3 regions of the Ruminococcus sp. RTP21484sp1_RTP21277st1_D2_RTP21277_210401 genome follow, and region 1 is predicted to be linked to each of the others. Evidence: predicted binding sites of a transcription regulator. Region 1 holds the regulator's gene; each other region holds the start of a gene.
The links. The regulator LexA, encoded in region 1, represses DNA repair genes until DNA is damaged. The targets are predictions, from matches to a motif close to CNAACANNTGTTNG.
Positions count from the first base shown of each region.

Region 2: a site for LexA is predicted at 3,142-3,155, ahead of AB5706_RS04195 (DNA polymerase Y family protein). Genes of this name have one in related genera too.
Region 3: a site for LexA is predicted at 8,465-8,478, ahead of uvrA (excinuclease ABC subunit UvrA). Genes of this name have one in related genera too.

Region 1 covers NZ_JBCOMJ010000039.1:2,059-12,408, forward strand. The annotation lists gene obgE (GTPase ObgE) at 1-447, shown strand, start outside; gene yhbY (ribosome assembly RNA-binding protein YhbY) at 484-777, shown strand; gene nadD (nicotinate-nucleotide adenylyltransferase) at 761-1,396, shown strand; gene yqeK (bis(5'-nucleosyl)-tetraphosphatase (symmetrical) YqeK) at 1,399-2,004, shown strand; gene rsfS (ribosome silencing factor) at 2,199-2,567, shown strand; gene lexA (transcriptional repressor LexA) at 2,636-3,256, opposite strand; gene AB5706_RS20220 (HlyD family efflux transporter periplasmic adaptor subunit) at 3,650-5,065, shown strand; gene AB5706_RS20225 (YggS family pyridoxal phosphate-dependent enzyme) at 5,100-5,804, shown strand; gene AB5706_RS20230 (cell division protein SepF) at 5,820-6,449, shown strand; gene AB5706_RS20235 (RNA-binding protein) at 6,455-7,207, shown strand; gene aroB (3-dehydroquinate synthase) at 7,237-8,328, shown strand; gene lspA (signal peptidase II) at 8,335-8,883, shown strand; gene AB5706_RS20250 (RluA family pseudouridine synthase) at 8,941-9,855, shown strand; gene AB5706_RS20255 (cytidylate kinase-like family protein) at 9,962-10,350, shown strand, end outside.
Region 2 covers NZ_JBCOMJ010000004.1:52,103-62,452, forward strand. The annotation lists gene AB5706_RS04175 (GH3 auxin-responsive promoter family protein) at 1-42, opposite strand, end outside; gene AB5706_RS04180 (STAS domain-containing protein) at 70-372, opposite strand; gene AB5706_RS04185 (hypothetical protein) at 393-557, opposite strand; partial or broken gene AB5706_RS04190 (transposase) at 1,249-2,138, shown strand; gene AB5706_RS04195 (DNA polymerase Y family protein) at 2,296-2,859, opposite strand; gene AB5706_RS04200 (arsenate reductase ArsC) at 3,164-3,562, opposite strand; gene AB5706_RS04205 (thymidine kinase) at 3,588-4,244, opposite strand; gene AB5706_RS04210 (DUF1848 domain-containing protein) at 4,307-5,239, opposite strand; gene AB5706_RS04215 (pyridoxamine 5'-phosphate oxidase family protein) at 5,284-5,763, opposite strand; gene AB5706_RS04220 (TetR/AcrR family transcriptional regulator) at 6,661-7,194, opposite strand; gene AB5706_RS04225 (hypothetical protein) at 7,201-7,692, shown strand; gene eutJ (ethanolamine utilization protein EutJ) at 7,852-8,682, shown strand; gene AB5706_RS04235 (autorepressor SdpR family transcription factor) at 9,040-9,333, shown strand; gene AB5706_RS04240 (SdpI family protein) at 9,515-10,342, shown strand.
Region 3 covers NZ_JBCOMJ010000010.1:82,334-92,683, reverse strand. The annotation lists gene AB5706_RS08890 (hypothetical protein) at 1-658, opposite strand, end outside; gene AB5706_RS08885 (hypothetical protein) at 655-1,089, opposite strand; gene AB5706_RS08880 (ComF family protein) at 1,182-1,922, opposite strand; gene recD2 (SF1B family DNA helicase RecD2) at 1,819-4,095, opposite strand; gene mreB (rod shape-determining protein) at 4,315-5,304, opposite strand; gene uvrA (excinuclease ABC subunit UvrA) at 5,515-8,352, opposite strand; gene hemW (radical SAM family heme chaperone HemW) at 8,512-9,648, opposite strand; gene AB5706_RS08855 (hypothetical protein) at 9,705-10,136, opposite strand; gene lepA (translation elongation factor 4) at 10,238-10,350, opposite strand, start outside.

The DNA of each region.
Region 1 (10,350 bases):
GTGGACTGTATTTTTGACGACGGTCAAGAGAATCCTGTAGACAGACTTCGCAAAGAATTTGAACCAAAAGGTATCAAAGTATATCCCATTTCTGCAGTTACCGGACAGGGTGTACGCGAGCTTCTTTTCCATATCAAGGAACTTCTGGACAGTTGTCCGAAGAAAGCAATCGTATTCGAGCAGGAATTCTTCCCAGAAGATATGCTGATCAATGAGAGCCTTCCATTTACCGTACAGGTTGATGAGGAAGATCCCTCTGTATTTATCGTAGAAGGACCACGTATCGAGAAAATGCTTGGTTATACCAATCTGGATTCTGAGAAAGGCTTCGCCTTTTTCCAGCGTTTCCTGAAAGAGGGCGGCATTCTGGATGAACTGGAAAACGCCGGTATTCAGGAGGGTGATACGGTTCGTATGTATGGATTTGAATTTGATTATTATAAATAAATAGCAGCTATTCAGCAGGTATTCAGGAGATAAATTATGACAAGTAAGCAAAGAGCATATTTAAAAAGTCTGGCAATGAAAATGGATGCCATTATCCAGCTTGGCAAGGGCGGTCTTACACCAGAAAACACCAAGGCTGTTGACGAAGCACTTGCAGCGAGAGAGCTGATTAAAATCAGTGTGCTTCAGAACTGTCTGGAGGATCCTAAGGAAATGGCACAGGTTCTTGCAGAGCGCACCCATTCCCAGGTTGTACAGGTGATCGGTAAGAAGATCGTATTATACCGCGAAGGTAAAAAAGAGAAAAAGAAAATTGAACTGCCAAAATAATCGAAAAAAAATCGGGATCATGGGCGGTACCTTTGATCCCATCCATATGGGACATCTGATCCTGGGTGAGCAGAGCTATGAGCAATTCCAGCTGGATAAGGTTCTGTTTATGCCTTCCGGCAACCCGCCTCATAAACGGGACCGTGCTGGCAGAGCCTCTGATAACCAGCGTGTGGATATGGTCCGGCTTGCAATTGAAGATAATCCCCATTTTGAGTTGTCTCTTGCAGAAATGCACGAGACCGGGTATACCTATACCTATCGCACTCTGGAAGAGCTAAAAGAATACAATCCGGACACAGACTATTATTTTATCATTGGTGCAGATTCTCTTTTTGCTTTTGACGAATGGATGGAACCAGAGCGGATCTGTCGGGCCTGTACTCTTGTGGTGGCTGTCCGGGATCATGCGTCCTACGCTGAACTGAATCGGGAAATCCAGCGTCTTTCTGCAAGGTACAACGGAAATTTTGCCCTTTTGGATACTATGAATATTGATGTGTCCAGTCATCAGATCCGTCAGTGGATTTCAGAAGAAAAAAGTCTGAAATATTACGTCCCGGATAAGGTGATTTCTTACATGAAAGAGAATGGAATTTACAGAAAGAAGGAAGTCTGACCATGGCAGATTACGATTTTGCAAAAATTGAAAAAAAACTTTCCAAATACCTGGATGAGGATCGTTTCCAGCATACCATGGGCGTTATGTACACCAGCGCATGTCTGGCTATGGTCCATGGATATGATATCAAAGATGCACAGGTGTCCGGTCTTCTTCACGATTGCGCCAAATGCATTCCCAATAAGAAAAAACTGAAGATGTGCAGCGAACACAATATTCCGGTTTCCGATTTTGAGAGAAGTCACCCGTTTCTTCTCCACTCCCGTCTTGGAGCTTATATTGCTCACGAGAAATATGGGATTGACGATCAGGAGATTCTTTCTGCCATCAATTATCACACAACTGGCAGACGTGAAATGAGTCTTCTTGAAAAGATTATTTATATTGCAGATTATATTGAGCCCATGCGTTATAAAGCAAGCCGTTTACCGGAAATTCGCAAACTTGCGTTTGAAGACCTGGATGAGTGTATGTATGAGATCCTAAAAGATACCCTGGAGTATCTGGAAGAAGATTCTGCCGATGATATTGAGCCAACTTCCAAGGAGGCTTATATTTATTATAAAGAATTGCATAATAAGCGTAATAACGTATCTGATAATTAATACTCCGCATATACTGGCGAATATTTTTACTATTTACAATTAACATTCTACGAGATGCGAGATATTTCGCACGAGCGAAGGCCAGGTACCACCTGACAGAGGATATTATTTCACTTTTAAAGCCTTTTGTTCTCGCAGGAATTTAAAATAATATTAGGTCAGTATAAGCATTATTAAGAAAGGAGCAGATCAGAATGAGTACAGTAAGTACAGAGAAAATGATGGCACAGATTGCCTGCAAGGCAATTGATGATAAAAAGGGACAGGATATTAAGATAATTGATATTCATAATGTTTCTGTAATTGCAGATTATTTCGTAATCGCAAGCGGTACAAACTCCAATCAGGTTCAGGCGATCGTCGATAATGTGGAGGAGCAGCTTGGACGCGCTGGCTTTGAGGCGAAGCAGATTGAGGGAAACCGCAATTCCAGCTGGATTCTCATGGATTACGGCGATGTGATCGTGCATGTGTTTGATGAGGAAAACCGACTTTTCTATGATCTGGAGAGAATCTGGAGAGATGGAAAGGTTCTGGAGATGGATGCGTTTTTAGAGAAATAAAAAAGTCCCCTTTGGTAAACAATTGTCTGGAAACAGCAATTGTTTGCTAAAGGGGAAATTTTTTATGACTATTGGTAAAAACGCATGACACCAAATACTTTACCCAGAATCTGGATTTCTCCTGTAATGATAATGGGATCCATAGTGTCATTCTCTGGCTGAAGGCGGTAGTAGCCCTTCTCCTTATAGAAGGTCTTCACTGTGGCAGAGTCCTCTACCAGGGCAACTACAATGTCGCCATTATCGGCAGTAGGCTGCTGCTTTACCAGGACCTGATCACCATCAAAGATTCCTGCATTGATCATGCTGTCGCCTTTTACCTTCAGCATGAAGCTCTGTTCATTGGGCATAAATTCTGCCGGGATGGGAAAATAGCCATCTACATTCTCTACAGCCAGAATAGGCTGTCCGGCGGCTACGGTGCCTACAATCGGAACATTGACCACTTCACGGCGGACAAGATTGAAATTGTCATCTATGATCTCTATAGCTCTCGGCTTCGTGGCGTCGCGGCGGATGTATCCGTTCTTCTCAAGAGCTTCCAGATGGGCATGAACAGATGATGTAGACTTCAGATTTACAGCTTCACAAATCTCACGAACTGCTGGCGGGAATCCGCGGTTCAGAATCTCACTTTTAATATATTCTAAAATTTCCTGCTGTTTTTTGCTGATTTTACCATATGTCATAAGAGTTTTCCTCCGAAATTCATTCAACTTTTTCTTATCATACCATATTTTTCTTAATTAAGCAAACAGATATTCTGAAAATATGTTCGTTTTTTGATATGCAGGCTGTTCACAGCTTCCAGCTTTGTTCACGTTACTGTTCACTCCGTTCACAGTAACGCGCTTCGCGATGCACAGAAATCATGCTTTGCATGATTTCGCGCCACAACTCTCGGGTTTTCTGTGAACTTTGTTCACAAAAACACCTCGCGGAACGTTACCAGTGAACAGTAACTTGTTCATACACTTTCACACACTTTTCGTTTTCTTTTCCTTGTGTTCACCGGCAAAAAATGGTACAATTGTTTGGTATGAAAATTCAGAGCCCGACTCAAAAACAAAGGGGGAATCCGCTTGTCCGAGAAGAAATCTAACAAGCCTGGCAAAATGACAGGACTTTTTGTCCAGTTAAAGAACATATTCGGACTGAATATTGCCACCGTTGCTTTTGGTGTATTGTTATTATATATGATTTTTACTGCCTTTTTACTTGTAACCTCCACACATATCGAATCTTACCAGGTTACCACAGGTCCTTTGTCACGAAACGAAACCTACACTGGTATTTCTCTTCGGGAAGAGAGTGTTTTTAAGGCAGAATCCTCCGGTTATGTGAATTATTATGCCCGGGAGGGAAGTAAGATCAATGCCAACGGTGCTGTTTACGGATTAAGTTCCGGAAAAATTGCAGAAACCAAGTCTGCATTGACTGCTGATGAACTGGAGAAGATCCGCAGTTCTATGCTCAGCTTTTCCAAAGGATTTTCCGGAAGTAAATTTAACAACACCTACAGTTTTAAGAACCAGCTGGAGGGAAGCATCCTTCAGTATGAGGGAATTTCCACTGACGGGAATGCAGATTCACAAGTAGTGACCATCGGTGGACAGAATATCTGTAAAGCCCAGGAAGACGGCATTATCCTCTATTCTATGGACGGCTATGAGAATAAGACTGTGGAGAACATTACAGCAGCAGATTTTGACCAGACTTCTTACCATGAAACGGATCTGAAGACATCCGAAAAGGTGCAGGCCGGAGATAACATTTATACAAATATTACCAGCGAATTATGGAGCCTGATCATTCCATTAAGCGACAAACAGGTCGCCAAGCTGGAAGGACGTTCCACCATTCGTGTGAAATTTCTCAAGGATGATATGACACAGAGCGGCGATTTTTCCATCATAAAAATCGATGGTAACAAATATGGAAAAATTGACTTCAGCCGCGGTCTGATCCGCTATGCATCTGACCGTTTTCTGGATATTGAGCTGGTTACCAATACAGTAACCGGTCTTAAGATTCCCCTTTCCGCTATTGAATCCAAGGATTTTTACGTAATTCCGGCAGAATATGCCACGACTGATCCTGACAGCGGAAGTGTAGGCTTTAACAAGATTTCCAAAGATTCCAGCGGAAATAACGTAAGAACCTTTATCAATGCTACAATCTACGGTAAAGTTAAAATTGAATCAGATGATGATTCTGCTGATGAAGCTTACAATTATTACGTGGATAGAAGCGCTTTTAGGGAAGGAGATGCTATTGTAAAAGATGACTCTAACCAGCGCTTTATTGTGGGCGAAACAGATTCTCTGGAAGGCGTTTACTGCATCAATCAAGGGTATGCGGTATTCCGTCAGGTAGATATACTGGATCAGAATGAAGAATATGCCATTATTTCCAGTAATACATCCTACGGACTTTCCCGCTATGACCGCATTGCCAGAGACTCCTCCCAGGTAAAAGAACAGGATATTCTCTACTAAGTTTAACATATACTATTTTTAAGGAGGCTTATAAATGTTAGCTGAAAATTTACAGCAGGTAAATGCAAATATTGAAAAAGCCTGTGCTGCTGTTTCCCGTGACCCAGGTGAAGTCACATTGGTGGCAGTAAGTAAGACCAAACCGGTCTCCATGCTTCAGGAGGCGTATGATGCCGGTGCGCGTGTTTTTGGAGAAAATAAAGTTCAGGAGATCATGGATAAATATGACCAGCTGCCATCAGATATCCAGTGGCACATGATCGGTCATCTGCAGCGCAATAAAGTAAAATATATTATTGACAAGGTTGCCATGATTCACTCGGTAGATTCCCTTCGCCTTGCCCAGACCATTGAGCAGGAAGCTGCAAAGAAAGATCTTGTTATGCCAATTCTGCTGGAAGTTAATGTAGCAGAGGAAGAAAGCAAATTCGGATTAACGACGAATGAGGTGCTTCCTCTTCTTGAGAAAATCAGCATATTTTCCCATATAAAAGTGATGGGACTTATGACCATTGCCCCATTTGTGAAAAATCCAGAAGAAAATCGTGAAGTTTTTCGCACATTGAAGAAATTAAGTGTTGACATTAGTGCAAAAAACATTAATAATGTTAACATGAGTGTTCTGAGTATGGGTATGACCGGAGATTATCAGGTTGCTGTCCAGGAAGGCTCAACCATGGTACGTGTGGGAACCGGTATTTTTGGTGAACGAAATTATGCCACACGGCAAGAAGATTAAGATTGGAGATTGAAAATGAGCGTTTTTGATAAATTATTAGATTCTATTAAACTGAATGATGACGATTATGATGAAGATAATTATTTAGATGAGGATCTGATGGATGATGACGAGGGGGATTTCTTGGATGACGATCCCATGGATGACAAGCCTAAGAAGAAATTCTTCGAGAAATTCGGTCGTAAGAAAGAGGATGATTTGGCTGACGAAGATACTTCCTTTGACGAAGAACCTGTACATACAGCAGCACCAAAGACTGCTGCCAAGGCTCCTGTGAAACAGCCAGCTGAGAAGCAACGCCCTGTAGCTTCTTCCAAAATCACTCCGATGAGAAGCAGCCGTCGTGCTAATCAGGCTTCTTCTATGGAGGTTTGTGTGATCAAACCAGCTTCCATGGAGGACACCCGGGAGATTGCAGACACACTTCTTGACAATGCAACTGTAATTCTGAATCTGGAGGGTATTGATGTAGAACTTGCACAGCGTATTATTGATTTTGCATCTGGCGCATGTTATTCCCTGAATGGTTCCCTTCAGAAGATTTCCAGCTACATCTTCGTACTTGGTCCCTCTTCTGTAGATATCACTGGTGATCTTCAGAATATTCTTGGCGGCGCTACACCTTCTGTAAGAGCCGGTTATTGATTTTTATGGATAAGGATGAATTTTTACTTAAGAGAATCCGGGAGCTGGCAAATCTCTCTTACCAGAGAGATATTGTCACCTTTACGGATTTTCTTAACTTAAACGAACAAAATATGCTTGCTTCCCTTAAGCTTCATCAGATGGGCGTAGAGGTAAAGCTTTTCGGTGGCTATGAGCATGCAGAACGGCAGATGGCAGCTTTTTTCCCCGGAGGCCTTGGTTTTACCTGGGATTATCCTATTGACTGCCTGAAAATAGAGCCCAAGGCTCTTCGTTTTTCTGAGGAGCTTGGACATAGAGATTATCTTGGAGCGCTCTTGAATCTTGGAGTTGACCGCAGTGTAGTTGGTGATATCCTCATCAAGGATAAAGAAGCCTGGTTTTTCTGCCTTCATAAAATGTCTGACTTTTTTATCGATAATCTTATTCGGGTAAAACATACTACCGTGCTGGTTTCCAAAGTAGAGCAGGCAGAAGAGATTCCGGAACCTGAATTTAAAATGATAAATGGTACCTGCGCTTCTGTAAGGCTGGATGCTCTCATCGGGCTGGCTTTTCAGACGTCCAGAAGCAGCATGGTTTCTTTTATTGAAAGCGGTCTTGTGTTTGTAAACGGCAAACTGATCACCTCCAATGGATATGAGCCAAAAGAAGGAGATATTATTTCCGTTCGCGGCAAAGGACGATTTATCTATGATGGTGTATCCAGACAGACAAAGAAAGGACGCCTTGGTGTCCGCATTCGAAAATACGTATAAACAATAATACATTTGGAGAGGATTTAACTATGGCAGAAGAAAAATTACTTGTAAAACGTGACGGGGAGTTCTGTTATCCCATTTATTTTGAAAATGACTTTTCTTTTCTTTCACAGGCCTTAACAGACGAAGGTCTTGCCGGGAAAAGCATGTGTATTGTTTCAGATTCTACAGTAGCACCTCTCTATGCAGACCAGGTGAAGGCAGAGCTTTTGAAAGTGACCGATCATGTATGCCAGTTCACTTTCCCCGCCGGAGAAGCACACAAGAATCTTGATACCGTACAGGATCTTTTCCAGTGCCTTATTAAGAATGGGCTTGACCGCAAAAGTCTGGTGGTTGCTCTTGGAGGCGGAGTAACAGGAGACTTATCCGGCTTCGGTGCTGCAGCCTATCTTCGGGGAATTGATTTTATCCAGATCCCTACCACGCTTCTGGCGCAGGTTGACAGCAGCGTAGGCGGTAAAACTGGCGTTGATTTCAGACAGTTTAAAAATATGGTAGGCGCTTTTCATCAGCCCCGCCTGGTTTATATGAATATGGCCACCTTACAATCCCTCCCTGAGCGCGAATTTGGCTGTGGAATGGGTGAAATTCTAAAGACCGGACTAATTTGCGATAAAGACTTTTTCGACTTTGTATGCGCAAATTACAAGATTATCCGCACTATGGATCCAGAAATGCTTGCCGTTATGATCCGAAAATGCTGTGCCATCAAAGCCGGGGTTGTAGAGCGGGATCCCAAGGAACAGGGAGAGCGTGCTCTTCTTAATCTTGGCCACACCATAGGACATGCAGTCGAAAAGCTGATGAACTTTAACCTTCTCCATGGTCAGTGTGTGGGAATCGGACTTGTTGCCGCAGCTGCCATTTCCAGGGAAAGAGGTCTCCTCACAAATGCTGAATATGAACAGATCTGCCATAGCCTTAAGCTTTACGACCTGCCTTTGTACGTGGAAGGACTTTCTCCCAGAGACATTCTTGCAGCTACCAAAAAGGACAAAAAAATGGAACAGGGACAGATTAAATTTATTCTTATGGATGGTCTTGGAAAGAGTTTTATTGACAAAACAGTTACAGATCAGGAGCTTCTTGTGGGAATTCACGCCATCTGCAGGTAATCTATTATGGAAAATAAAACAGCTTCAAACTACAATGATCTTCCACTAAAAGCACCTAAATTAAAAGCAATTCTGCTTATCCTTTTTCTGGTTCTTCTGGATCAGGGAACAAAGTATTTTGCAATCAGGTATCTGAGAGGAACCTCCGGGATTACTCTTATTGATGATGTGTTAAACCTTCGTTACCTTGAAAACAGAGGCATGGCATTTGGCCTTCTCCAGAATAAGATTCTTTTTCTGGTGCTTACCTGTATTGTGTTTTTTGTGGCTATTATATATCTTTTTATAAAAGCACCTGCAACTGTTTATTACAGACCACTGCTTTATACAGCGGCAATTGTGTTCGCTGGAGCAATGGGGAATTTTATAGACCGTGTTTTCCGTGGATATGTGGTAGATTTTATTTATTTTTCCCTGATTGATTTTCCCACGTTTAATGTGGCAGATATTTACGTGACCTGTGGGATCACAGTGATGGTATTTCTTATGTTTTTCCGTTATACAGAAGAAAATGATTTTGACTTTCTGAAACCGGGGAACAGATCTGCCAGGTAAATTGATTTGTCTGATTTTTCATATACCGCGTAATTGAGAGAGGAGTTTTACTGATACATGGAGCAATTGGAATTTACAGCAACCGAAGATGAAGCAGGAGTGCGCATAGACCGCTGTCTTTCCGATAAATATAAGGAACTTTCCCGTTCTTATCTTCAGAAGCTTCTGAAAGAACAAGGTGTTACCGTCAATGGGAAAGCAGTAAAAGCAAACTACAAAATACAGGCAGGGGATCTGGTTCAGACAACCCTGCCTGATCTGACTGAACCGGATATTCTTCCGGAAAATATCCCTTTGGACATTTTATACGAAGATGATGATGTACTGGTGATAAATAAGCCCAAAGGAATGGTAGTCCATCCTGCAAATGGCCACACCAGCGGAACTTTGGTAAATGCTATTATGTACCACTGTCAGGGCAATCTGTCCGGTATTAACGGGGTTATGCGTCCTGGAATCGTCCACCGTATTGATAAGGACACTACAGGAGCTCTTCTTGTATGCAAGAATGACACGGCTCACCGTGATCTGGCCCAGCAACTGAAAGCGCATACTATCAAGCGGCGTTACCGGGCTATTGTGGCAGGTAATCTTAAGGAAGATGAAGGTACTGTAGAAGGCCCGATCGGCCGTCACCCAATTGACCGGAAAAAAATGGCGATCAACTACAAAAATGGAAAAGACGCTGTCACCCATTATAAAGTCCTGGAACGTTTCGGGAATGCGACTTATATCGAGTGCCGCCTTGAAACCGGTCGTACCCATCAGATTCGTGTACATATGACCAGCCTTGGACATCCTCTTCTTGGCGATGAGATCTATGGCTCAGGCAAAAATCCTTATCATCTCCAGGGACAGACTCTTCATGCCATGGTTTTGGGCTTTGTTCACCCAAGAACAGGAGAGTATATGGAATTTTCCGCACCTTTGCCAGAATATTTTCTCAATTTGTTAGAAAAATTAAGAAAATAGTTGTCAGTTTACCCTGATGTAGTGTATAATAATCTTACAAAATTCCTATGAATTGCCAGTCACGAAGTGAACAGTAACAAAGGAATTGCAGAAGGGAGTGGCAGATATGAACAATACAACAAGTTCAATTATTACCATCGGACGTGAATATGGAAGCGCCGGCAGGCAGATTGGTCAGGAAGTAGCCAGATATTTTGGAATCAAGTGTTACGACAAAGAACTTCTGGAGCATGCTGCAAACGACAGCGGTATTTGCAAGGAATTATTTGAGAATCATGATGAGAGGCCAACTAACAGCTTTCTGTATTCTCTTGTAATGGATACTTATTCTTTTGGATATTCTTCTGCTGGATTTACAGACATGCCTATGAACCACAAGGTTTTCCTGGCACAGTTCGAAGCCATCAAGAAATTAGCTGCAGAAGGCCCCTGTGTTATGGTAGGGCGCTGTGCAGATTATGCTCTTGCAGATAATAAAGACTGTTTCAGTGTTTT
Region 2 (10,350 bases), on a different contig from region 1:
CCCCTGTCCGGCAGGTGTTAATTTTCTCTCTTCAATTGTCATATTCTTTTCCCCATTTTCATCTGTCTTTTATTGTTCGACTGTCAAAATACTGTCAAATCCGGTTGCTTCAAATACTTCCATAATAATTTCATTGACATGCTTTACAACCATACTTCCCTTTGCTGCATTCATTTTCTTCTGACAGGATAAAAGAACTCTTAATCCGGCACTGGAAAGATACGCAAGATCGGTAAAGTCCAGAACAAGCTCAGTAACTCCATCAAGCTTTTGGAAAATCTCCTTCTCAAATCCCGGTGCTGTTGCAGAGTCCATTCTTCCTTCCAAAGCAACCTCCATTTTCTTTCCCTGTGTTTTAACATCAAATTTCATTGATTTAACCCCCTTGTATTTTATACATATGCGGTAACTATTTTATCTGAATCCGTGCTTTCTTCAGTTCCCTGTTCTTTATCTGAATTTGTGTTTTCTGTATCAGTATTTTTCTCTTGATGATCCTGATCCGTAATATCTGCTTGATCTTCTTTTACAGGTAATTCTGAATCTTGTTCCATCATAAGAATATTGCCTGCATACACGGTTGTTGCTACAATACTTTGACTTAAAGTACTGAACAGCAATACAAAAGATAGCAAACATGCTTTCTCTATTTTTTCTCCTTTCTTCTTTTAACTGTTTTTATATCTATATTATATATATTATTTAAATCTAGTTTCTCTGTCTATATTTTTGCGTGAATAGTCAAAATATAGTGTAAAAAGACATTCATCTGATTTGATTTTGCCGTTTGCAAAGCTCTTCTTTTGATAAAAGATTAACTTCCTGATTTTCTATATTCCGTATTACTGAATTTTGATTTTCACAATTATTAGGCGGCTCATTCTAGTATTGTTCCATACTTTTAAAAGTAAGAAAGCCTGCAATCACTCCGGTTCCCAGAGAAATTAACAGGCTGATCAATAAGGGTTTTTGCTTCATTAAAGAGCTCCCTTTATTTTTAGAATTAATTTATTATATTCTGCTGTCATGGAGACATTCTACTTTTGGCTGCGTTACTGAGAATATTATCTATTGTCTGCTTTATTGGTTTTTCCTGAATCCGTGAAGTTGATTTCCTCACATACTCCTTAAACCCTATAGTTTCATGCTTTTGCAATATTTTTTTCCAATATTGTTATTCACCCACCAGGTGAAAGCAGTCTGTGGTAAAATAGACATAACAAAATCTATGGATTGGAGTCTTTTACCATGAATAACAACCACCGAATCACACTGAACACCAATAAGAACATTATTGTTGAGTTTACAAATGAACGTATTATCCCAGCCAGCGGTCTGGCTGTTGTTGGCGCCCTCCTTGGGAAAAGCGATTTCATCAAAAAACTCAATCGCATGGACGTGACATCCAATCGGTCTCAGCATCAGATTAAAAATGGTGATATTGTACTCACTTACCTTGGAATGCTTTGCATGGGCAAACCTTACTTTGAAGCTTTTTCATTATCAAGCGAAAACTTCGCCGAGAAAGCACGGATGACTGGTTTGAAATGGCAAAGCAGTATTGCCGGAATGTAACCAGTCCCAGAGACGGAAAAACCGTCTATATAGGCAGTGACTGGAAAACCGTTACCAGTAAGCAGTTCAATACAGAGTATACACTCCGTGCCGGATACGAGATTACAGAGCGAACCATTGATAAGTATGGTCAGTTCAACCTTGTTCCCGATATTGAAGTTGAAGCCTGGTGGACAAACCTTGGTGACCCGGATGAGGAAATCATCAGTCTGTATCATGCCCATGGGGAATGTGAGCAGTTTCATAGTGAGGTAAAAACAGACATGGATCTGGAGCGGCTTCCATCCGGAAAGTTCGCGACCAATGCACTGATACTCGAATTAGGGATGATCGCATATAACATTCTCCGTATGATCGGTCAGGGCACAATTGGAGGACGGGCACCCCGTCAGAAGAGGGATGTTAAACGCCGTCGTTTACGCACAGTTATCAGCAACCTGATTATGATGGCAGGACATATAACCATGCATGCACGCCAGTTGATAACCGGCCTCGGAAGAAGCAACATCTGGCGACATATATTTTCTGATATCTGTCAGAAATATGCTGTCACAAACTCATAAGTAACAAAGCAATTTTATAGCAGGCTTATTTCGTGTACCCTTTTTTGCCCAGTGACTGCTTTTGTTCCCGGTGCTGATACAGAAAAAGCCACAGAAGTATGCTCACATCATGAAACAAACTTACCTTTGGAAGATTGGTTCTCTTAAAGAATGAACTTCACGGATTCAGGTTAGTTGCTAAGTCTCTTGGTGTGGTGGTACTGTTACCAATGGACTTAATGGGAGCCGCATAGCCTTCTGGTTCAACAGGAGAATCATCCCAGCCATTTGCAAAGGAATATAAGACCAGTCCCATCTTCCCGAACAGTCGTTCCAGGAAATCTGGATCTGACGTTGCAATTTTCCCAATGGTTTTGATCCCATAACGGTTTAACATCGTTCTGGTAGATCTTCCGACATACAAAAGGTTAGCTGCAGGAAGATTCCAGACGATACTCTGGTAATTTTCTTTATGAAATTGGGTGATCGCATCTGGTTTTTTATAATCGCTTCCAAGCTTAGCAAAAATCTTATTCCACGAAATCCCGATACTGACTGTGATCCCCAATTCCTTTTTTACACGGCTTCTAATCTCATCTGCAATCTTTTTTTCATCCCCTTTTAAGGCGGTACTTCCAGTCACATCCAGCCACGCTTCATCACATCCATAAGGCTCCACCAGATCGGTATACTCTCCATAAATCTCCTGCAGCATGGAAGAAAACTGTAGATAAAGCTCCATTCTGGGCGGAACAACAACCAGATCCGGACAGGCACTTCTTTACCCCCTTTTGCGTAGCAGTATAATTTGCTGTCAGAACAATCCCACGTCTGGATGCCTGATACGCTTTAATCGCAGGCTTGTTCAAAACTCTGGACCAGTACGCAGCGATCTGGTAATGTGCAGACCCACATACAGCCTCCATGTGATATGATTTCTTCTGGTATTCCACACCTTTCCATGATTATTGGCAGACGTCTTGGTATCCAGATTATCAAGCATGCTTCATCTATCTGTTCCTATCAAAATATCGTTTTGCAAGTTATCAAGACGCATTCTTCTTTAATTCAAGGATTTTCTTCCTGATTTCTTCTATAACTAATTTAAACGCCTCATCGTTTTTTCCCGTTGGATCTTCCAGTCCCCAGTTATCGTCAAAAGGCCTGTCAATAAACGGACACCCTACATTGCATCCCATGGAAATCACGATATCAGGAGTTGGAATATCGCGAATCAGTTTGCTGTACTGACCATCTGCTTCCATATCTATTCCATATGACGTTTTCATAATCCGGACTGCATCCTGATTGATCTGCGGTTTTGTCTCTGTGCCGGCAGAATAGCTTTCAAATATATCAGATGCCAGATGCTTTCCAAATGCTTCTGCTATCTGGCTGCGGCATGAATTATGGACACAGATAAAAGCTGCCTTTTTCTTACTCATAGAAGAGTCCCCTTTCTCTTATATCTTACTCCTTTTCCATAATTTTACAGTTCCTCCTGGTGCTCGTTTCATTTTCTGCTCCAGCTTCTTTCCATAATTTTCCTTCTTTGTAGTGCTTCCGGCAAAGCGCCACATAGCTTTCATTGGAGCCAAGCATGATCTGCGCACCCTCCCGTACAATTTCTCCATTTGCATACCGGGTATTACACTGTGCACGTTTTCCACACCAACAGACAGTCGGTACTTCCTCAATGACATCTGCAATCTCCATCAGACGTCTGGAGCCAGGAAATAAGCGGTTGCGGAAATCGGTGCGCAGTCCATAGCAGATCACTGGAATATTATAAAAATCCACAAGGTCGGACAAAGTGTCTATTTCCGCTTCCGAAAGGAACTGCGCTTCATCCACCAGAACTGCATCCACTTTCTTTCCCTGATACCGGTATTCTGTATTTTCTTTTTTCCAGATCGTAGAGATCTCTTTTAAAAATTCATCCACGTATTCTGCTGAAGCAGATAATCCCATACGAGACTGGATCTTGCGTTCTCCATCCCGGCTGTCTGTTCTTGGTTTTAACAAAACGGCATACTGACCGCGCTCTTCGTAGTTATAACGGACCATTAGTATGTTTGCTGATTTCGAGCTTCCCATTGCTCCGTAGCGGAAATATAATTTTGCCATTTTCAGACTCTCCTTATGCTCAGTGTTCTTTCAAAAGCTTTTCCATATAGCTTTTCCTTCTATCAATCAAATTTCAGAACCAGTTGTCCGTCGATCCAGCTTTTCTGATCCGCCTGATGTATTTTATCATCCGCTTTTAAATTTCCAATCAAAAACGGGGATTTCGGATCATGCAAAGCATAATTCTGACGAACCGTTTTGGTATCGTAATTAGCATAACAATATTTGCATCCATGAAGGCAGGTATTATATGCTCCAATATCATTTCCCATAAAACAGGCACATTCTTTCCGTAGTGGCTGCTTTTTCGGTATATCCAGCGTGGTATGGAGGGCTTTTTCGTATGTTTCCTGTGTCATACAGCCATTGCAATCTGCCCCATAACAGGCTAATTCTGTTCCTTCTCCACAGGGATATACTTTCATTCCATGTGCCGCGGCTATCTGTATCATGGTTTTCCCAAGTGACAGACGTTTTTCTTTTGGTACAGCTTGGGCTTCCGGAAAATTTCTTCTCACTTTCTGGTACAGGTCGATGAAACTGATCACGCAGGTATGGGTATAGCCCTCAAGGGCCTGTGCGATCTGTGTAAACTTTTGGATATGGACCTCTGGCGTATAAGTCTCATTCAGGAATATAGGGTCATAACGCCATCCCATGGAATCCGGTCCTGTAATCTCAGCCAGTTGCCGAAATGTATCTATTACCGCTTCTACATCTGGAACCAGAGGCTCTATTTCTTTTCCATAAGGGGTAATGGTAACGAACCAGTACATTCCATATGTTTTCAGTAAATCCATGTGTGAAAGCATAGGCGCCGGATTTTTCGAGCAGAACGCAATCAGATCTACCACAGAAGGCGAAAAGGTATATCTTGTTACCTGCTGCGGCTGATATGGATTCCGAACCATCACGTAGCCCTCTTTTATCCGGTTACACAGCCATTCCGAATAAAACGCCGGGATATCCGTCCGCATACCGGTCTGAATAATCATAAATGTGTTCCCTTCTTTTTTATGTCAGCAAACTCTCTTACATATTATTTCTCATTTACAAGCTTCCCTGTCATATGCTCAATTCTGATTGCAAATAGCTGGACACGGCTTCTTGCAGAACCATTCATTTCTTTTTCTACTTCTTCTACTGTAGGGTAATATTTTTCTGCCAGTTTTCGAAGACGGTCTTCTATAATCTTGATATCTGTGATAAGTTCTGCTTTTCCAAACACAACAACACTTGTGGCATTCCACTCCCAGTGCCCTTCTTTTTTGAAACCCTGGTTCCAGGTTGTCAGACACACTTTATTACATTTCTGGATTGCATCCATCTTGTGTCCTTCTCTGGCTCCATGAAAATAAATCGTATGATCAGCCTCTTCATAGTAAAAATTAATTGGAATGGTATAGGGATACCCTTCATCACCAATTACAGAAAAAGCAGCTCTTTTTTCATCTTTTAATATTTTTTTACATTCATCTTGTGAAACCTGTTGCTTAAATCTTCTCATCTCGCGAAACATAAGATATCCTCCTGCCAATTATTTTGCTTTTCAATGGAATCTCATTTTTTAGATTACATTTTGATTAAGGCAAACTCCATTTTTCATCTATATAGATTACCAGACAATTCAATTGGAAAGAATCACATTCAGAGCAGTTCCAGTTTTTCTCAGAATTGCTCTTTTTGTTTGCTCTGAATCTGATACTTTCCTAATGAATTGTACCATATGCAAATAGAATTTACAAACATTTGTTCTGCTTATTTTCAAAAAATAGTGCGCCTAGCTCATCACTGAAGTAACGAGAATGCGACGCACAGTTTTTCAAAACTTTATCCATATGTTTTCCCTGTAACTTTCCAAAAATATTTGAAAAGGGACTGTTTCCAGCCCCTTAATTTCTGTAAATTTCCTTACAGATATGAACAACATGACAATTTGTGCCCCGGATATCTTTAATCTGCATACCACGATGGTTCATTTATATACCGAATAGTTCTTCTCCAGGAGCATGTCTCGCACTTAAAGCATCCCATTTCGGTTCTTCCATCGCTATATTCAACACGTCGCTCCTCATGTGGTTCAATTGTTCTATGAGTGAAGCAGAAATGCTCTTTATTATTTATTGATTGTCCGTCACACTGGATAATTATATCTAAAAAGTTTACAGCTTCTGTAATGTCTTTAAATCCATTAATTTCCTCAGGTTCAGGATCCTTAAAGAGTAAAATACGTGGCATTTATTTCTTTGTCTATTACTTCTTTATGGCCTGTTGCCTTCACTGCTTTCTGTGCTGCAAATACTGCACCGCAGATTTCACAGTATCTTACTTCCGTTAATCCATCTTCTGTGCAGGTCGCTGCTACTTCTGACAGGTTTTTGTCAGTCCTTTTATACTTATATAATTTTCAAAATATTTACTTTTCTGCCAAAACTGCTTCAAATCCTTCTTCTGCTTTTCTTACTGTGTCTTCTATGATTTTCTCTGCAATTGGTTTCAGATCCATTTTTAAGATCTGACCTATTACTTCCTCTTGTTTGGCTTCCGGTACTTTATATAAGGTAAAGCAGCATTTCAGTAATCTTCTTAATTTATTCTCCATGGTAAAATAGAGGTCGCATTTTTTTGCCATAAATCCTCTGGTGATTCCGGCAGAGGCAATGTCCATTTCATAAAAATCTTTCAATTCTGCTTCTTTTATATATTGTGAAAAAATATGCTGAATCTTCTGCGCCGTGCTCATATAAATATATTCTGAAGTAGTAGGAAGAGAATATCCTACCACATATAATTCCCTCAACGGTTCTGACAATTCGGCTATGTACATCTGTATCGAAACTTCTACTCCATAGACAAGCAACGGATCCGGAGTTTCCCCTAATAATTTCTCCGCCTTATCAAACTGGCTTCCAAACATTGTTTTGACCAGGGTAAGCAGCAAGGTATTCACAAGTATATGCGAAGCAGTAATGTTCCGTATCAGGATATGCTTGCATTGGTGGAAAGGCATTTTTCTGTACTCAGGCAAAATTCTATGCGGTACTACTCTATATTCACGGAAAAAGGGCTGCTGGATCTTTTCAACAGCAATGTTATTGTAGATTTACCGCCTCAGTTTGTACCTCCTCTTGAGCACGAAGACATTCTTGCCATGCTCAGGCAGCTGCGGTCAGATATTGCAAAGGATAATATTTGTGGCCTTATCACCCGCCCGACACAGCTGAAACTTCCTGACTATCTGTCCATTTCTGTCAGTGCGCAAAACAAGATTAATATTTACCCGACAAACGCTTTTTTATTTGGCACATATTGTTGTAATATTCATATTTCAGACGAATCATTGTGCCGGATCTTTCAGGATTTCGTTCAGTCACTGCCAGGAAGTCCTATGGTATATTCAAAGGAGGACTGTTTAAAGCTACTGGATCAGCTTACTTTGCCATTTTAATTTACGCCGGCAATGAGCCATATTCCGGGCAAAATTATTGTTTTTTCGCCTTTTTTCATATATAATAAATACATTATCGCTGCGAATCACTGCAAAATATGAATGTATCAGTACACTGATTCACAGCTTCCAGATTTATTAGAAATGGAGTGTTCGGATATGGAACTAAAAAACAGAACTTTATCAAATTTTGCAGAACTGGTACGCACTGGTGAATGTAAAAAATTCAGAGGGCGTTTGAAGGTAGGCGTGGATCTTGGTACTGCGAACACGGTTCTTGCAGTTGTAGATAGTACGAATCGTCCTATTGCCGGTGTCTCTGCACCCTCCCATGCAATCCGTGACGGTGTTATTGTGAATTATTACGAATCTGTTCAGCTGGTTACAAAATTAAAAGAAGAACTGGAAGAAAAGCTGGGCACGGAGCTTCTCTATGCCGCTGCTGCCATTCCTCCGGGAGTTTCAGAAGGCAGTGTGAAGAGCATTGGATATGTATTGGAAGGTGCCGGTTTCGAAGTAACCAACATTGTTGACGAACCTACTGCGGCCGCTGCTGTATTAAAGATTACCGACGGTGCAGTTGTAGATGTGGGCGGCGGCACAACCGGCATCAGCATCCTCAAGGATGGCAAGGTAATCTATACGGATGACGAGGCAACTGGGGGCAGCCATATGACGATGACAGTTGCCGGTCATTACCGGATTCCCTACGAAGAGGCAGAGGTTCTGAAGACCACTCCGGAAAAAGAGAAGGAAATTTTTCCGGTTATTAAGGCAACGGTTGAAAAAATGGCATCCATTACCGAGAAATTTCTAAAAGGCTATGAGATACCTGCAGTTTATGTGGTAGGCGGCTCTGCAAGCTTTCAGGAATTTACCAGCGTGTTTGAGAAGAAGCTGAACCTTCCAGTTTACCGGCCGGTTCATCCCCTTTTGGTCACACCGCTTGGAATCGCTTATAACTGCCAGCTTCCACAAAAAGCTCACTGATTCTAATAACAAAAAGCTCTATCGTATTTTGATCTGTCCAAAAGTTAGATTTTTGGTGCTTCAAAATACGATAGAGCTTTTATGTTGCAAATAAGTGAATTTCAGTTTTCTAGTATGGCTCACGCCCTGCCAGGCATTCACTTTTCAGGAGACGTTTGACAATAATCTTCTCCGGATGGGCAAGGATGGCGGCATCAAACAGATCTGTTTCTGCAGAACAGGGAAAACCATGCTTCTGTCTTTATTTGCTACCCAGGCAGTTTTTTGAAGTAACTGGTTCTTGACACATGATATCCCTTGCATTATAATACGTTTAACAATTAGGTTAAATGTTAAATAAAGGGGTGTGATGAATTTTTGGGTATACAGGATACATTAAAAGCACTGGCAGATCCAATACGACGTGAGATTTTGAACTTATTGAAGAATGGGCGGCTTTCAGCCGGAGAAATATGCGCACATTTTTCAGTAACGGGAGCATCCATATCAAGACATCTGGCAATATTGAAGGAAGCTGATTTGATCCGAAACCAAAGAGAAGGAAAGTTTATTTATTATGAATTAAACACTTCCGTATTGGAAGATGTCATGCTGTGGATCACAAATTTGAAAGGAGCATCAGACGATGAAGGAAATGATAAAAAAATATAGAGGTTCATTAATCAGCTCTATACTGGTAATTTTTGTAGGAGTCCTGGTCGGTTTTACGAGTACACACGGTAAATGGATAAATGTATTTTTTGTAGTAACGCACTGTATATTTGTAGCAATCATATTTTATGATAACAGAAGCCGACAACAGAGCCCTAAAGTTATAGGAATGGCTATATGGATGATACCTGTTATTACATTGCTCTATAATGGCATTGCCAGATTGGTAAATACCGGGGCAGATATGGAGAACCTGTTTATGGCATTCATGTATTATGGAACAGGCTTACTGTTCATGGTTATAGGAAATTATCTGCCAAAGGTAAAACAGAACAATACGATAGGGATCCGGGTTATATGGACATTGCAGGATGAAGAAAATTGGAATGCAACTCATAGATTCAGTGGAAAACTATGGATGGCATCAGGTATTCTGTGTATGCTTTGTGGTCTTTTTGAGGAAAGTATGGCTGCTCTTGTTTTGTATATCGTAAGCATTATGGCAGCTGCAATCATCAGCATTCTCTATTCTTATCTCTTTTATAAGAAAAAGATAGCGACCGGAGAAAAATTAAAAATTCAGTATAACAAAAAAACAATTGGAGTATCAGGTATCATAGCCATTTTAACCATTATATTCGGTATATGGACGTTGTTTTTGGGAAGTATTGAGATTCGTTTCGAGGATAAAGATTTTACTATTGAGGCACAAGGCTGGAGCGATTATACAGTAGACTATACGCAGATTGACAGTATCTCATATGAAGAAAATTCATCTCAGAGCTGGAATGATTATAGAACCAATGGTTTAGGAAATCTTAAATATGCTATGGGAAATTTTAGAAATGATGTCTATGGAGATTATATCCGGTATACCCATTCATCCTGTCATTCATATGTAGTCATGAGTATAAATGGAAAAATATTGGTCGTAAATGGTGCAAATGATTCAGCGACAAAGGAAATCTATCATACTATTAGCGAAAAGATGTCAAATGAATTAGAATAACATCAGTT
Region 3 (10,350 bases), on a different contig from region 1:
TAATAGATATCCTCCATGCATGATCAAAAGAGCGGGTACGGATCAGATGTACCAGAAGGATAACTGCTACAAAAGCAACAACTGCAATCCACATTCCCCAGTTCTGTACCAGACCGTCAGCCATGATCTGCAGCTTATCTGTCATCTCCAGATCCGGATTCACAAGAATTGTTGACTGTGATCTTAAAAAACGGATAAAATAATACATAACCACACCGCAGCCAGCCGGAATTGCAGATAAACTGCTCTCCATAAGTCCGCTTCCAATAGGAAGTAATGCCGGAAGGCTGAATGCAAAGGAAAGCGGTGTAAATACAAATGTTACATTCTGTTCACCACTGAACCTCAGGAAAAAGATCATCATCAGAAGGATCAGAACAAGCATAAATGCCGCAATTTCAATTCCAAGTGCATAACTGTGAACAAGGATCAGCACAAAACCAATATACATCATAGCGGAAGACGGCAAAATGGAACAGATCAATGCCAGGATCAGTACTAAAAATACATTATTCAGGCGAGACATATATCCCATATTCGCATTGATCCACAGGAAATAAACCAGTGCAAGAACAAACTTCATTACAGGCAGGATATACATTTCATACTGTCCGTATATTTCTTTTATTTTCTGCTTTAACTCAAGTAATGCTGTCATTTTCTATATCCTCCTGACATTTCACGTCCTGCGAATTTCTTTTCTTCACGAGTATAGATTTTCTCTAATTTCGTCAGCTGAGTGTAATACTGTTTTACACTCTTCTTCGCCTTATGGTACTTCACAGTGTACTGGATATATGTCAGCACAGAATATAATACCAATATCCCTATATATCCCCCCAGGACTACAACTCCAAGAGAGATCAGATCCATCTTGTGCACATTATCCAGCAGATATTCCAAATTATACGCTGCAATCACAGCCAGTATCAATCCATATCCAATTGTTACAAGAAAGAAATTCTTAATCAGCGCCAGACCAATATAGTCACTCCTGTAGTACTTGCTTACTGGAAGATACTTTCTGCCTTCCTGTTTCTCATATACAGCAAGCCGGTCCATTATCTTTACTTTTTCTTCGTTTATCATAAATGGCTCCTTATGCGTTTCTTTTAAAGCTGAAAAGCTATACTCATACAGGATGATTGTATCATATATCCCATGCCATGAAAAGCATTTTTTTACCTGTTGTTTCCAATACACAGCGTGAGAAAATATACATGGGATGCTCCCTTTTCCAGCAGAAGCTTTGCCAGCACATCCATGGTACTTCCAGTAGTATATACATCATCAATAAGCAAGATACGCATTCCTGCAGGATTTCCTACAACCTGAAAAGCTTTTTGAAGATTCTTCTTTCTTTCAGCCGCATCCAGTTTTTTCTGTGATCGGGTAGCATGGCACTTTTTTAGAATAGCAGTATCTACAGGAATCCCAGCATAACGGGACAGTTCTTTCGCCAGAAGTTCAGCTTGATTAAACCCTCTTATGCGCTGCTTTCTTCTATGAAGCGGAACCGGAATGATTATCTGCGGCTTCCATAATGCAAGCATATCTTTTCCGTAGATATACAATGCTTTTCCATAAAAGCGGCTGTATTCCTGACAACCAAAATATTTATATTTCATTATAGAGTATCTCATCCGGTCATCATAGAGAAAAATCCCGCGTCCCTGGTCAAAAGCGCCTGGATGGGCGCCGCAGTCCCTGCAGTATTCTTCATCTCCATTTACCGGTTTTCCGCATTTGTAACACCGTGGCCCCGATACAGGTCTTAAATCTCCGGCACAGTCCAGACAGATCAACTGATGGCTGTTCCTAAGAATCCTGTGACACAGAGGACACCGTCTTGGATACAACAGATCCAGAAAGTTCCTGTATCCTTGCCCAAAGAGAGCTGTAACGTTTCTGCTGCTTCTCATTGCGGATCATCTCCCCGAAAGTCTCCTCACTTCCAACTACAGTAACACATTTCCTGGCTCTTGTAACACCTGTATACAAAAGATTGCGGTTCATCAGCATCTTGGGGCCGGAAAGGAGCGGCAGAATAACTGCCGGATATTCTGAGCCCTGGGATTTATGTATGGTTATAGCATAGGCAAGTTCCAATTCTTCCAGCTGCTTAAAAGAATAGTCAGCGAAACGTCCATCCTCAAATTCCACAGTGGCAGTCTCTGCAAATTCATTGATTTCCTTCAGAATGCCAGTATCTCCATTAAATACGCCCACCCCTTCTTCTACAGGAATTCCGTATTTCCCCCGGACTTCCCATTCCAGCTGATAGTTGTTCCGAATCTGCATAACCTTGTCTCCCTCACGGAAAAGCCGTTCTCCAATTTCTTTCTCTTTTTTACCTGATTCTGGTGGATTCAGGTATCTCTGTAAGATCTGGTTCATCCTCTCTACGCCCAGAAGCCCCTTTCGCATTGGAGTCAGAACCTGTATTTCAAAAGGTCTTGCATCCACATACTTCGGCAGTTTCTCCTGAATCAGTGCGATGACCACGCGGATAATAATATCGGCATCATATCTCTTCAGGAAAAAGAAATCGCGGCTTTTGTTATCAAGGGAAACCTGCTCTCCGTTATGGATCTTGTGTGCATTTACTACAATATCACTGTGAGAGGCCTGCCTGAAAATTTTCTTCAGTTCTACTACTGGAAAAACGCCGCTTTGAATAATATCCCGCAGCACATTTCCAGGACCTACACTTGGCAGCTGGTTCTCATCTCCTACCAGAATGATCCTGGTTCCCGCAGTCACCGCAAGAAGCAGTGAATGCATAAGAAAAATATCCACCATAGACATCTCATCAATAATGATTACATCTGTATCCAGCGGATTCTCTGCATTCCGTTCAAAATGAACACCCTGAGACTCTCTGCCATCCTCATCCGGCACACCGTTCAATTCCAGAAGCCGATGTATTGTCTGTGCTTCATAACCTGTAGCTTCTGTCATTCGCTTGGCTGCGCGTCCTGTAGGTGCTGCCAGACGAAGAGTTGCGCCTTCGCCCTCGAAAAAACGAATAATTGCATTGATCGTGGTAGTTTTACCGGTACCTGGTCCTCCTGTAAGTACAAAAAGGCCATTTCCAGCAGCCTCTACAACAGCCTTCTTCTGCATTTCCTCCAAAACAGTACCTGTTTCTTTCTCAATCTGGGCAATTCTTCGCTCCATCATCTGCTCATTCTGTGGATAACGGATATTTAATTCAGTGAGCATTCTTGCTGTATTCAGTTCCAAGCGGTAATACTGGCTTGGATAAACCAGTACCTCTCTGTCATTCTCTTTTAAAACAACATTCCGGTCAATTGCCATATCCATCAGATGTTTCTCCATATAAGAAACATCTACCTGAAGCAGCTGGGAAGCTCTGTCAAACAGTTCGTCCTTCGGAAGATATACATGTCCTTCCCCTGAAGCTTGGAGAAGAGTATACATCATACCGCTGCGGATCCTGTAATCTGAATCTGCATGTATACCAATACGTGACGCAATGGTGTCTGCAATTTTAAAGCCAACTCCCGAGATATCATCTGCCAGACGATAGGGATTCTCCTGAAGCACACTGTATACGGACTGACCATATTTCTGATATATCTTTGCTCCAAGATTCAGGGAAATGCCATATTTCTGCAGAAACATCATGGCTTTTCGCATATCTGCCTTCTCAGTCACCTGTACTGCAATCTCTCTGGCTTTCTTCTCACTGATTCCCTTGACTTCCGCCAGCCTTTCCGGTTCTTCTTCCACTATTCTAAGGGTATCCTCGCCAAAACACCGCACAATTCTGGCAGCAAGTGCTGCACCTACCCCTTTAATCGCTCCGGAACCCAGATAACGTTCCATAGCCTGGGTGTCCTCTGGTGCCTTTTCCGCATAAGACTGGATATTAAATTGTCTGCCGTATATATGATGCTGGGAAAACTGTCCCTCAGCTTCAATGGTCACACCCTGTGTAACGTCAGGAAATGTTCCTACACAAGTCAGCTCTTCCTCTGAATCCGCGGTCTTAAGAACCATAACTGTATATCCATTTTCATCATTACGGAATATGACATGATCTATATAGCCTGTAACTTTCTCACTCATTTGTTCTTCTCCTGCCGCCAGCACTAACCAAAGGGCACTGCTAGAATGTGTTTGAAGAAGTATTCCCGCAATCTGCACGCCCCACTTTGCAGAAAGCCTTTTTCAAACACGCTCTAGAACGCAGTACCCTTTTCATTATAGTTTACATAATATTTTATCTTTTGCAAAACAGAATAGCCAAATTATATGTTACTGTTTACGCTTTTCAAAGCAATCAGATTATTCTTCCATCCTGGTAATTACTTCCGCATATTTACCGGTTCCCACCACAACCGCAGACATAGCATCCTGCACAGTCAGAGTGCTTACGCCGGTCTTCTGCTCAATGAGGGTGTCCATTCCATGGAGCAATGCTCCGCCACCTGTGAGAACAATTCCTCTGTCTACAATATCTGCAGCCAGTTCCGGCGGAGTTTTCTCAAGCACTCCGTGCACAGTCTCCACAATCTGATTGGTAGCATCCCTCAATGCAATACGGATTTCTTCTGAAGTCAGAGTTACAACCTTGGGAAGTCCGGTGATCACATTTCTGCCTTTTACCTCCAGCATCCGCGGAGATGCTTCCTGGCAGGCAGTTCCGATTTTTATTTTTATGTTCTCAGCGGCCTCTTCCCCAATAAAAAGGCTGTGATTTTTTCTCACATAGCTCATGATTGCCTGGTCGAAATTATCTCCGGCAACCTTTACGGAAGCAGACACAACAGAGCCAGCCATGGAAATCACGGCAACATCAGTGGTTCCGCCTCCTATATCCACGATCAGATTACCAAAAGGCTTCGTCACATCTACTCCGGCACCAATTGCAGCTGCAATCGGCTCTTCCACAAGAAACACTTCCCTTGCTCCGGCCTGATAAGTAGCTTCCTCTACTGCCTTTCTTTCAATCTCTGTGGTTCCGCTGGGGATACAGATACTGATTCTAGGCTTTCGAAAAGCATGGCGACCCATTGCCTTGGAAATGAAATACTTCAGCATCTTCTCCATAACCGTATAATCTACGATCACTCCCTGGCGGATTGGCCGGATTACTTCCATATTTGATGAAACATGTCCGGTCATCTGTCTGGCTTCCTCACCGATTGCTTTTATTTTCTCTGAGTTCTTATCATAAACCACTACAGACGGCTCACTGACTACCAGCCCCCGTCCAGTGGAATATACCTGACTGTTTCTGGTTCCCAGGTCAATTCCAATATCACTGGCAGGCATTAAATTCCCCTTTCTCTCAAAACACTTTATCACACTTTCTCTGCAAGAATTGTGCCGTAAATGATTACCATTCACATTCCGAACTGTAATCATAAACACCACATTCTGCAGATGTGACTTTATAATTGTCTCATAGATTTTTCATAATTAATAGTCTTCGTACCATTATAAACAAAAATGCTTCAATTGGAAAGAGGTTTATTATCAGAATCACTTCAAATATTTCGCAACATAACGTCCTGTATAAGAAGCTGGATTCTTCGCCACTTCTTCAGGTGTTCCCTTGGCAACAACTGTTCCCCCGCCATCTCCGCCTTCCGGTCCGATATCAATTATATAATCAGCGGTCTTGATCACGTCCAGATTGTGTTCAATTACAACAACCGTATTTCCACCATCCGAAAGTCGACGCAAAATCTCCACCAGTTTCTGAACATCTGCAAAATGCAATCCGGTGGTAGGCTCATCCAGAATATAAATAGTCTTACCTGTACTGCGCTTACTCAGCTCTGCAGCCAGCTTAATACGCTGTGCTTCTCCGCCGGAAAGAGTGGTGGAAGGCTGTCCGAGACGAATATAAGAAAGACCGACATCATATAAGGTCTCTATCTTCCTTCTGATGGATGGAACGTTCTCAAAGAACGTCATTGCCTCCTCAACTGTCATATTCAGTACATCGTAGATGCTCTTATCCTTATACTTCACTTCCAGAGTTTCCCGATTATAGCGCTTACCCTTGCAAACTTCACAAGGGACATAAACATCTGGCAGGAAGTGCATTTCAATTTTAATAATACCATCACCACTGCAGGCTTCACAGCGTCCGCCTTTTACATTAAAGCTGAAGCGCCCTTTCTTATACCCCTTTGCCTTGGCATCTGCTGTAGCAGCAAAAAGATCTCTGATCTGGTCAAACACGCCTGTATAAGTAGCAGGATTAGATCTTGGTGTACGGCCAATTGGAGACTGGTCAATGGCAATTACCTTATCCAACTGGTCTATTCCAATAATTTCATCATGCTTTCCCGGGATCACGCGGGCCCTGTTCAGATCCCTTGCAAGATGTTTGTAAAGGATTTCATTGATCAGAGAACTCTTTCCTGACCCGGAAACACCTGTAATGCAGGTCATAATTCCAAGAGGAATATCCACGTCTATATGTTTGAGATTATTCTCTGCCGCCCCCTTAACAGTCAGATAACCGGTAGGTTCCTTTCGTACTTCCGGAACCGGGATTTTCAGTTTTCCGCTGAGATATGCTCCTGTAATGGACTTCGGATTCTGCATAAGTTCCTCAGCAGTGCCCATTCCAACAAGCTGTCCACCATGTTCTCCTGCGCCGGGTCCGATATCTACAATACAGTCCGCTGCGCGCATGGTATCCTCATCATGTTCAACCACTATAAGACTGTTTCCCAGGTCTCTTAAGTGCATCAAAGCACCAAGAAGTTTATCATTATCCCTCTGATGCAGACCAATACTTGGCTCATCCAGAATATAGGCAACCCCGACAAGGCCGGAACCGATCTGGGTAGCAAGACGGATTCTCTGTGCCTCTCCGCCAGACAGAGTACCAGTGGCACGTGCCAGGGAAAGGTACTCCAGACCTACATCTGCCAGGAACCCCACTCTGGCTCTGATCTCCTTTAGTATCTGCTTTCCAATAAGCTGCTGCTGCGGAGACAGCTGCATTTCTGCCAGAAATCTCTTCAGTTTATCAATGGACATATTGGTAATTTCATAAATATTCTTATCCGCTACCGTAACCGCAAGTGACTCCTTCTTCAGTCGCTGACCCTTACATGCTTTACATGGAGTGATCTGCATAAAGCTCTCGTATTCCTGTTTCATAGATTCAGAGCCAGTCTCTTTATAGCGCTGTTCCACATTCCTTATAAGGCCTGGAAAAGCCACATCATAAACACCCTCTCCGCGCTGTCCCTTATAATAAACCTTCACAGAATGTCCGCCTGTGCCGTATAGAATAATATCCTGTATCTTCTTGGGATAATCTTTAAAAGGTGTATCCAGATCAAAACCGTATTCCCTGCAAAGGGCATTCAGAATAGCATTGGTAAAACTGCTCTTATCTGTGCAAGACTGCCAGCCCATCACTACAATAGCCCCTTCAGAAATGCTCAGAGACTTATCCGGGATCATAAGATCCGGGTCAAATTCCATCTTATAACCAAGGCCAAGACACTCCGGGCAGGCCCCAAATGGGTTATTAAATGAAAAACTTCTTGGCTCGATCTCATCAATACTGACTCCACAATCCGGACAGGAAAAGCTCTGGCTGAAATTCATATAATCTCCGTCCATTGTATCCACCACAGCCAATCCGTCAGCCAGATTCAATACTGTCTCAAGAGAATCTGTAAGTCTTTTCTCAATTCCAGGCTTCACGATCAGACGGTCTACAATAATGGCAATCGTATGTTTAATATTCTTATCCAGGGTAATCTCCTCAGAAAGTTCATACACATTTCCATCGATTTCCGCACGTACATAACCGCTGCGTCTGGCCTGATCCAGTAATTTCGCATGGGTACCCTTGCGTCCTCGTACTACCGGTGCAAGAAGCTGGATCTTGGTGCGCTCCGGCAATTCCATAATCTGATCCACCATCTGGTCTACTGTCTGCTTGGCGATCACCTTGCCGCATTTCGGACAATGTGGAATACCAACACGGGCGTATAAAAGACGGAAATAATCATAAATTTCTGTCACCGTTCCTACTGTGGATCTGGGATTGCGGTTAGTAGACTTCTGGTCAATAGAAATAGCCGGTGGAAGTCCCTCTATGCTCTCCACATCTGGCTTCTCCATCTGGCCAAGGAACTGTCTGGCATAGGAAGACAGAGATTCCATATATCTTCTCTGCCCTTCTGCATAGATCGTATCAAATGCCAGTGAAGACTTTCCTGATCCGCTTAAGCCGGTAAGAACTACAAACTTATCTCTGGGAATATCCACACTGAGATTCTTCAGGTTATTCTCATTGGCTCCTCTGATTCTGATAAACTGTTTCTTATTCTCTGCTGCCATCTGTTCCTCCATTTCTTAACCGGAAAGCACCGGCTGTAACTCCCTGTATCCTGATCTGATCCGGAATCCTCCGGCTCAGACATTTCTTAATGTGTTCTTCAAGAATATCACAAGAACATTTGTTCGTCAACCATTTCTAAATTCTTTTTTCACCAAAACTTACAGCAAAAAATCTGCCATCACTGCATTACTCACATGAACGCCTTCTCTTGATAAAAATATCCTGCCGCTTTCTTCCAACAGCAGTCCCTGTTTCTTATATTTTTTCAGAACTTCTCCATATATATTCTCTATTACAGTGCCGAAATACTCCTGAAATTCCTTTTTGGACACACCCTGTGTCATACGAAGTCCAAGAAACATAAACTCTGCCATCTCATCTTCTCTTGTAAGAAGTTCCCTGTTTTTTCGAATTTTTTCTGGTGCACTGCTGTTTTTCAGATATTCCTGCATATCGGAAGTATTGGAAAAACGTTCCTTTCCCAATAAGGAAGCCGCTCCAAGCCCAAGCCCCAGATAATCCTTTCTCTGCCAGTATCCTTCATTATGTCTGCATTCACACCCTGCTTTTGCATAGTTGGAAATCTCATACTGATGATAGCCATACTCTTTCAGAACTACAGCAACATCTTCATACATGCGGTACTCCGTATCTTCATCAGGCAAATCCAGCTTTTTTCTGGAAAAAGGGGTGCCCTCTTCAATAATAAGACTGTATGCCGAAATGTGCTCCGGGCCAAGTGCCGCCACCATCCGAAGGTTCTCTATCCAACCTTCATAACACTGTCCCGGAATGGCAAACATCAGATCCACATTTATATTGGAAAAGCCAGCCTCTCTTGCCATCTGAAAGCTTTCCAGAAACTGTGCATAATTATGAATTCTTCCAAGCATAGCCAGTTCCTTATTGTTTGGCGACTGTAAGCCAATGCTGATCCGGTTAATTCCGTATTTTCTGTAAATAGAAAGTTTCTCAGGCGTCAATGTTCCAGGATTTGCTTCAATCGTTACCTCCGCATCCGCCGAAAACAAAAAATAATCTCTCAGCCCCTGTAAAAGCTTTTCCATTACATCACATTCCGGCACAGAAGGTGTTCCCCCGCCAATGAAAACTGTATCTACCGGACGTTTTTTCAGATTCTTTGAAACCGTCTCCATTTCCCGTAAAAGTGCATAAATATAAGCTTCCTGCCCGGCCCTGGTAGAGGGACCTGACAGGAAGTCACAATAATCACATTTCTTTATGCAAAACGGGATGTGAAGGTACAATTCCAAACCATTCTTCTTTGTTCCCATTCTGATTTTCTCCACATTGTTTATTTTCTTCTGTTTACAATGCTGTTTCTGTAAAATTAATCTCCACTACCGGTCTCAGTTTCTTCATCTGTTGAATTTCCAGTAGCATCACTGCCGCTGTCAGACGAATCTGCAGCAGTCTGCTCTTCTGAAGAGCCGCTCTTACTGCTGCCTGCAGCCTTTCCCTCTTCTTTTTGAACCAGATACTCATTCACCATAGTCACGCTTCCGCTTTGCGCTACCGCATCTTTATTTACCTGGCGAGGTACCGGCGTAGGTGTTGCTGTAGGGATCGGCGTGATCTTCATTACGCCCTGCGACTCTGCGTCTGGTGCTTTCACCGTTTTCTTCCCACATGCACAGCTGCCTGCAAAAATTACGATCACCAGCAGGATCACTGTCAAAATCCCGCCCTTGATCCACTGTTCCCTGTCTTTTTTATAACTTCTCTTTATTCTTCTTATCAAAATACGTATCTTAGCTTTCATCGGATACCTCCGCGTCTGATGCCAGCTGGCATATATCTTATGTCAATCAGTCACACTCAGACACCTTTATTTGTTGCTTTTCACCACAGGATTGACAACAATTAATTTTCATCCAGTTTCAGTACGCTCATAAATGCTTTCTGCGGAATCTCTACGTTTCCAACCTGGCGCATTCTCTTCTTACCTTCCTTCTGTTTTTCCAGAAGTTTCTTCT